2 regions of the Shewanella sp. VB17 genome follow, and region 2 is predicted to be linked to the other one. Evidence: predicted binding sites of a transcription regulator. Region 2 holds the regulator's gene; the other holds the start of a gene.
What was found. The regulator LexA, encoded in region 2, represses DNA repair genes until DNA is damaged. The targets are predictions, from matches to a motif close to TACTGTATNNNNATACAGTA.
Positions count from the first base shown of each region.

Region 1: a site for LexA is predicted at 1,932-1,951, ahead of dinB (DNA polymerase IV). Genes of this name have one in related genera too.

Region 1 covers NZ_JABRVS010000001.1:4,386,155-4,390,533, reverse strand. Annotated here, with positions in the region: gene HQQ94_RS18980 (ATP-binding cassette domain-containing protein) at 1-1,078, opposite strand, end outside; gene HQQ94_RS18975 (hypothetical protein) at 1,629-1,817, shown strand; gene dinB (DNA polymerase IV) at 2,022-3,098, shown strand; gene HQQ94_RS18965 (aminoacyl-histidine dipeptidase) at 3,178-4,379, opposite strand, start outside.
Region 2 covers NZ_JABRVS010000001.1:771,857-776,235, forward strand. Annotated here, with positions in the region: gene ctaD (cytochrome c oxidase subunit I) at 1-59, opposite strand, end outside; partial or broken gene coxB (cytochrome c oxidase subunit II) at 78-1,190, opposite strand; gene HQQ94_RS03305 (cell division inhibitor SulA) at 1,669-2,181, opposite strand; gene lexA (transcriptional repressor LexA) at 2,178-2,795, opposite strand; gene plsB (glycerol-3-phosphate 1-O-acyltransferase PlsB) at 3,022-4,379, shown strand, end outside.

The DNA of each region.
Region 1 (4,379 bases), 3.6 Mb from region 2:
ATAAGCTAAAGGTAAGTGTTTTTTTAGTATGTTTATTAAGCCGATAATTTTCGATTGTTAGTAAGGTTTTTTTCTTCACTTGCTCAGGTGTTTGTAGATGAAAAGCTTGCGGTTGCAATATTTCTTGCATTGCTTGTAAAGCATGTAATTTATGTTGATTACGTGCTGACTGATTTTGTTGATTGGTGGCGAGTCTAGAGAGGCTTTGGCCTGCTTTATCTTTCATTGAACCCATTATGACCTTAGCTTGGCTGCCAGACTTTCTTATGCGATTACCTTGCACTTCACGTTGTTGGGACTTTTCTTTATTGGCTTGTGCTTGGCGTGCTATTTTCTTCTGTTGTGACTTTACATGAGATATTTGTCTATTCAGTGCATTAGCTTGATAACAAGAATGTGTTATATAGTCATCGTAATGCCCTTTGAATAAATCGAGTCCTAGACTTGTGAGTGAGTAAATATGATCAACATGCCTAAGTAAGTGTTTATCGTGACTTATCAAGAGTACTTTACCTTTATATTGTTGCAGCTGGCTTATTAACCAATGCTTCCCTTGAGTATCTAAGTGATTAGAAGGCTCATCAAGCAATAATATGTCGGAATTGGCTTGGAATAATTGATGCAACTGTAGCATCGCTAACTGGCCACCACTTAAAGTATGACAATAGTCATTTAAATCAACATCAATTTGAAGTGTGCGTAACGTGTGTTTTGTTTGAGTTTCTATATCCCAATCATCACCAATATCATCGAAATATTTCAGTTCACAGCGACCCTGCTCGAGAGCTCTCAATGCCAATAACTTATTGGTAATGCCTAAGAAGTCAGCAATACGTACGTCTTTTTCTAATAAATCAGCAGGCAGCTGTGAGTAATAAGCTATGTGACCTTGGCAAGTGACATGACCTTGAGTTGGAGCAAGTTTTCCGTTCAGTACTGAGATGAAGACTGACTTGCCCACTCCATTACGACCGATTAGCCCTGAGATGCCACTGTTTAAATTGAAGCATATGTTGTTAAATAGCCACTCTCCGGTATCGAGCTGGAATGACAGTTGATGTGTGATTAATGTAGGCATTAAGCCCCCTATTTTACTTAATAAAATATAAAGGGGCCGCATCTTTCTATCTTGCCAAGTTATTTGCCAACATGCTGTCACCAGTATGTTTCAGTAGCTTGGGTATGGAAAGATTGCCTAAGGCGTGACATTAGGTGCCGTTGCCGTATAAAGAGCGATAAACTCAATGTTACTGCGACAATTTGTGTCTTTTGCACATTAAGAAATGACAAAAGTAACGCCCACTAACCCCTGAATGTCCAAATGATTGATATAAATTGGATGTCAGGAAATTAGTTGTTCATTATGGCGTTAGCTCTGATTGATAAATTCAACTAATTATAATCATGAATACGGTGAGATCTCAAGAGAATCGTATTCATAGACTGAGGTATTTTGCCTACTTGAGTGATTTTATAATGGAAGGTGTGGTTTTTCCTACAGGATGGAAAGTATGAGAAGTTGTGGCGGTTAGCTAAGGGCTGCTGATACAGCTTAGGTTCAGTAAATGTCTTTATCATGAGCATAAAATTCTTTATCCTGAACGAAGACAGAAGTTAAAGGTATGAATATGGATGCGACGAAGAAGATAGAAACAATACTCGACGGTTTTGGAGAACAGATCGCTAACCTGCAGCTGCGTATTGAGTCTTTAGAGTTTGAACTGGCTAAAGCGAATAAAGCTTTGTTAGTAAATGATAATAAAGAGACTATAAAGTTGACTGAGGATGAGATTAAAATGATTTATTCTCAGTTTTAAATAAATGAGTCTAGCTAGAGTGAGTTTATTTGGCTAACGTCAACCAATCTTTCACCATTACTGTGGCTTACTTTCACTGAGCGATTTTCGTTTTTTTATGATTGCAGACTTGAGTACTGTTTAAATATACAGTATCTTAATTGGTAGAGATAACTCAGTGTAAGAAGTAAGCCATTACACTGCAACGATGAAAGCCATTAGTCAGTGAAAAAAATTATTCATATCGATATGGATTGTTATTTTGCCGCGGTAGAGATGCGTGATTTCCCCGAGTTAAGAGGCAAGCCGATTGCGGTGGGAGGACGTAGTGATCGCCGTGGTGTGATAAGCACGTGTAATTATGAGGCGCGCGCTTTTGGGGTGCGTTCGGCGATGGCTTCAGGCCATGCATTAACATTGTGCCCGCAGTTGGTATTAGTGCCTGGGCGAATGTCGGTTTATAAAAAGATATCGATTCAGATCCGTGACGTTTTTGCTCGCTATACCGATTTGATCGAACCTTTATCCTTGGACGAAGCCTATTTGGATGTGAGTGACAGTACTTTTTGTCAGGGATCGGCGACACGCATTGCTGAGGCAATACGCCAAGAGATATTCGAGCTAACAGGGCTGACGGCGTCAGCGGGGATTGCCCCGGTGAAATTTCTCGCCAAAGTGGCCTCAGATCTGAATAAACCCAATGGACAATATGTTATCACCCCAAAGATGATTAGCCCGTTTGTGCACACCTTGCCGTTGACTAAAATCCCTGGTGTTGGCAAGGTGACAGGCAAGAAGCTTGCTGATATTGATTTGATTACTTGTGGCGATTTACAGGGCTATCCGCAAAATGATTTGATTGCACGTTTTGGTAAGTTTGGCTCGATATTAATCGAGCGAGCTCAAGGTATCGATCTGCGGGAGATTATCAATCATAGAGAAAGAAAATCTGTGGGGGTCGAGACGACATTAGCGAAGGATATTTATACGTTAGCGCAATGCCGAGGCGTAATGCCGCAATTACTGCAAGAGCTTTCAATGCGCATTAATCGAAGTGCTAAAGAGAGGAAGATACATAAACAAGTGGTGAAGCTGAAGTTTAATGATTTTAAACAGACGACCATAGAACACAGAAGCGATGAAGTGTCGGTAAAACTTTTTTACGATCTGCTCACGCAAGCCTTGGCGCGTCAGCAGGGAAGAGGGATACGCTTATTGGGGGTCTCGGTAGGCTTAGCCAGTCAAGCCGATGCTCAAGAGTCCACAGAGCTAGCTGAGTCGCAAATGGACTTAGGGTTTTAGGCCAGGACTTAGCTATGAGTGAATAGATTGTAGGGTTTTAAAATAGACCTTAGGAGCTAACACCTAAGGTCTGGCAAACTTAAATTTTTTCTGGAATGCGCGCGAGAACAGCCAGTAACAGTTGATAATATTGCCCTACGGTTTCAATTAATACTTTCTCATCTGGGCTGTGTGGGTAACGTATGGTGGGGCCAATGGATACCATGTCCATTTCTGGATATGGCTTTTTGAATAGGCCGCATTCGAGACCTGCATGGATCACCATAATGACTGGCGCTTTGTTATAGATGTCATCATAGGTTTCACGCACAAGGGCCATAACAGGAGAGCTGTTGTCAGGCTTCCAACCGGGATAAGCACCGCTGAAAGAGACTTCAACGCCTGCAAGGTTAGTCAGAGCCGTTAATACACCTTCAACCTCTTCACGGCCAGAGTCGAGCAATGAACGAATTAAGCAAAGAATTTCAACACTTTCAGTTTTTGTGCTGATAACCCCCACATTCAGTGAGGTTTCGGTTACTCCTTCGACTTCATCACTCATGCGGATCACGCCATTTGGACAAGCATGAAGCAGATCGATCAACCTGTTTTGGGTGTCTTCGCTCATTACTTGAGTGGCGGCAGGGGCTTCAGTGAGCTCGAGTCGCATTTGTGGATCGGCGATGGCTAACTCTTGATTAATTAATGTTTGAAATTCAGCCATTAAGGTTTCTAGTTGAGGCACATTCTCGCCGGGTAGCATAAAGCTGACATTGGCTTCACGTGGTATCGCATTACGTAGCGATCCACCCGTTAACTGGGTTAACTCTATTGCCAATTCATCGGCGTGGTTGAATAGGAAACGGGCAAGCAGTTTATTGGCGTTACCGCGTCCAAGGTGAATGTTGACACCTGAGTGACCACCTTTTAAACCGGAAAGGGTGAGGGTATAAGTGGCGTTTGACTGCTCTGGAGATTGCCACACCATAGGCACACTGATTTGTGCATCAACGCCACCGGCGCAGCCCATGTAAATTTCACCTTCTTGCTCGGAATCGGTATTAATTAAGATTTCGGCATCTAAGTAACCTGCTTCAAGGCCAAAAGCGCCCGTCATGCCAGCTTCTTCATCTATGGTTAGCAAGACTTCAAGTGGTCCATGGGGGATATCATCTGAGCCAAGTACCGCTAATGCTGACGCCATGCCTATGCCGTTATCGGCCCCTAAGGTGGTGCCTGTTGCTTTAACCCAATCTCCCTCTATGTATGGGATGATGGGATCTTTTTCAAAATCATGGATTT
Region 2 (4,379 bases):
TCCGCTTGATTGAGCTCAGGATCCACATTTTCTGGTGCTTCGTGCGTTAAACTCGTCATAGCGTTCCCCTATTGGCCGTGCTGATTAACATCAGCAGCCTGAACCGTATCACCAGTGTTGTTATCCCAGGCGTTACGTTCATAAGTAATTACAGCTGCAATCTCTTGCGCTGTTAATTGTTTTGCGAAAGCTTGCATCGCCGTGCCTGTTTTACCATTAATGACTATTTCTAAGTGATCAGTTAACGGGCCGGTGGTTATTTTACTGGCTTTCATTGCAGGGAAAACGCCGGGTAAACCCATGCCGTTGGGTTGGTGGCAAGCGGCGCAGCGTGCCATATATACTTGCTCTCCTTGTGCCATGAGTTCCTCGATGCTTAAGGTTTGGCTTAAAGCGGCTTGGGCTTCTTTTGCGGCAGAATTGGCTTGATTTTTCTGTTCTGCTAACCAGATATCAAAATCTGCTTCAGAAACGGCTTCGACAACAATGGGCATGAATCCATGATCTTTACCACATAATTCAGCACATTGACCGCGATAAGTACCAGGTATGTCAATTCGGGTCCAAGCTTCATTAATAAACCCAGGATTGGCGTCTTTTTTAACGGCAAAAGCGGGTACCCACCAAGAGTGGATAACATCTTCGGAGGTCATTAAAAAACGGACTTTTTTATTGATGGGGAGCACTAATGGCTTATCAACTTCGAGGAGATAATTTTCACCTTTTATTTCAGTCCCTTCAATTTGGGTTCTTGGTGTTGAAAGTAGGCTATAAAATTCGATATCTTGGTCGAAATAGCTGTAGTGCCATTTCCATTGAGAACCGGTGATTTTGATGGTCAGATCGGCATCAGAAGGATCTTCCATTGCGATCAAGGTTTGAGTGGCAGGAATAGCCATTAAAATAAGAATGATGAAAGGCACAACAGTCCAAGCTATCTCGACTTTGGTACTTTCGTGAAAGTTGGCTGCAACAGCACCTTTGGATTTTCTGTGATTAATAATGGAATAGATCATCACACCAAAAACCAGGGCTCCGATCACGCAACAAATATATAAAATGATCATGTGCAGGCTATAAACCTTACCACTGATCTCTGTGACACCTTTGGTCATATTTAAGGGCATTTGTGATGCCACAACGGATGACGTAAACAGCAACGCCAAAAAGCAATACAGCGTTTTTTTCACTAGACTTCTCCTCTGTCAAAAAATAAGACAAAGAAGAGCCACACAGTAAGTCTCTGCTCTATGTAAACTCTTCAGTTCCCAAAAAAGCAACGATGACTTCAAAGCATGTTAGTGGTTTTACTTTTTATCGTGAAAGTAAGCAGTTTTATTAAATCACTGCCAGAATTACCCACATTCATACCTACGACTGAATATATCAGTTCCGATTTCTGCTAGGTAATACAATGCAGTTATATCACTGTGGATTGATTGACTTTGCAGACGACTAAATCGTTTGGATATAACAAATTATCGTTGTTATGCGACTAATTTACTTGGTGTTGCAATATTGATCAAGATTACTTTTTCGTATTTTAAAAATAAGTGATGATCCGTCTTTTAAATTTTATTACGTATGTATTTTTTGCATTGTTAAATAGGCCATTTATTCAAAATAAAGCCCCTGTTAGGGGCTTGAGTCAATCTCTTGGTTAATCTGCTAATGAACAGAGCAGAACCCCCTTTGTGGTATGGCAGTATTTAGCGTGTTGTTACGGTTATTTGCATATAAACTGGCATTGGTGTCTTCTATTACAATGCCTAAGGCTCGGGCGCTTTTAGCAACAATTTGAAGGCGGCGATTATCACGGGAATCTAAAGATTGAGTCCAGCATAATACGGCACTTGATGTGCCACTTGTTAGTGCTTTTTCCATTGCCCATAGTGTTTCGACTTCATCTTTGGCGTGGACCAATAGGACTCGATTCATGTTAAGGCCAGCGTCAGTTAACATTTTTTTGTAATCTATGTTTGGTGGATTGATCAATACTATCCATTGTCCTTGTTGGCTTAGCGTCGCGAGTTGAGCGCTGACTTTTTTGAGTTCGTTACGCCCTTGTGTGTGGGTCGTTATTGTTGTGACTGTGCTCGTTTGTAATTGTCTTGAGTGATTATTCTCATGTTCCAACCATAACCCTGGATGCCTAGGGCTATTACCTATGAGTGTATTCATTGCCAGTCACCGTTGCGAATAACGCCGACAGCTAATCCTTCAATACTGAGGCTTTGATTAGCCAAGTTGATGACTATGGGTGTGTAATCTTCATTTTCTGCGTGAAGATAAACAGTGTTGCCCTTTTTCTCAAAGCGTTTAACGGTGACATCATCTTCGACGCGAGCCACAATTATCTGACCATTTCGGGCCTGATCTGCTTTGTGGACAGCTAAAAGATCACCTTCAAGGATACCAATATTTTTCATACTATCGCCACGTACTCTCAAGAGAAAGTCGGCACTGGGATGGAACATGTTTGGATCAACTTTATAGCGCTGTTCTACATGTTCTTGAGCTAAAATAGGCTCTCCTGCTGCGACTTGTCCTATTAAGGGTAAGCCAGACTCTTCAGGTTCTTCGAGTTGAGTTAAGCGGATACCACGAGATGTGCCTGGGATAATTTCAATACAGCCTTTTTTAGCCAAGGCTTTTAGGTGCTCTTCTGCGGCGTTAGCACTTTTAAAACCTAAACGTGTGGCGATTTCCGCACGAGTTGGTGGCATACCTGTGTCAACAATATTGCACTTAATTAGTTCAAGGATTTCAGCTTGTCGTGGTGTCAATGGTCTCATGGTAAATCCTGTCTTTCTATACAGTAACTGTCAGTATATACAGTATTTCATGCAGTGCAAGTATTAACCAGTGTTAATCGTTTTTCTCTTCTTTATCGTTTGTTTTGTTTAACCCTTAGTCGATGGTGATAGATGATATTTGTCATTGAGCTGAGCTAATTTGGTGGATGTATCTATATCTGATACTCTATGTAGCCATTAAATTAAAATACATTGTATAAGAATAATGTCCAAACAAGATTCCCTTTGGTTTAAATCATTACGCTGGCTTCAAAATAAGTTAGTGCAGACGATTGTTGTACCGCAAGAACCGTTCAAGGACCTTAATTTAGATCCCGAGAGGCCCCTTGTTTATGTGATGAAAACTGAGTCTCTCAGTGATATTGCCGCCCTGAGTGAAATAACAGAAGGATTAGGCTTACCGAGCCCTTACGATCCGCTGGAGGTCGGCGGGGAATTAAGTCCTAGGGTGGTTTGTTTAGAAGCTGCCAAACCACTTATGGGCCAACGGAAAAGTAACGAATTCTTTCTTAGTAGTTTTATGAATTTGTTAAAGGCCCATAAAAGAAGTCCAGATCTTGATGTTCAACTTGTGCCAGTCAGTCTTTATTGGGGCAGAACGCCAGGTAAAGAAGATGACACGATGAAAGCTGCTGTCTTGGAGCGTGAAAACCCCACTTGGTTGCGAAAGTGTTTGATGATTTTGTTCTTGGGTCGACATAACTTTGTGCAATTTTCTAACTCTGTTTCAATTCGTAATATGGCAGATGAACACGGTACTGACAAACGTATTGCGCAAAAATTAGCGCGTGTAGCACGAGTGCATTTTAGTCGACAGCGTAAAGTGATGACAGGACCTGTTTTACCCAAAAGACAAGCTCTTTTTCATGCATTAGTCAGTTCTGAAACGCTGCAGAAAGCCATTCAAGAAGAGGTGGTAAGTAAGAAAATTTCTGAAGTTGAGGCCAGAGCCAAAGCGATGGAATATTTAGATGAAATCGCGGCGGATTACTCAGATAGTCTTGTGCGTATCACCGAACGTTTTTTAACCTGGCTATGGAATAAGCTCTATAAAGGCATCAATATTAAAGGTGCAGAGCAGATCAGGCAGTTACACCATGATGGTCATGAGATTATTTATGTCCCTTGCCATCGAAGTCATATGGATTATCTACTGCTTTCTTATATTCTTTATTACCAAGGTATGGTGCCTCCGCATATTGCTGCCGGTATCAACCTTAATTTTTGGCCTGCTGGGCCCATGTTCCGTCGAGGTGGTGCTTTTTTTATTCGCCGAAGTTTTAAAGGAAATAAATTATACACTGCCGTTTTTCGTGAATATTTGGATCAATTATTTACTAAAGGCTATTCAGTTGAATATTTCACTGAAGGTGGCCGCTCGAGAACTGGACGCCTGTTAGCACCTAAAACAGGGATGCTCGCCATGACGCTAAATAGCGTGCTGCGGGGGATGAAACGTCCGGTGACACTTGTCCCTGTTTATCTTGGTTATGATCATGTGATGGAAGTGGCGACTTACCACAAAGAATTAAGTGGCAAGAAGAAAAAGAAAGAATCGGTTTG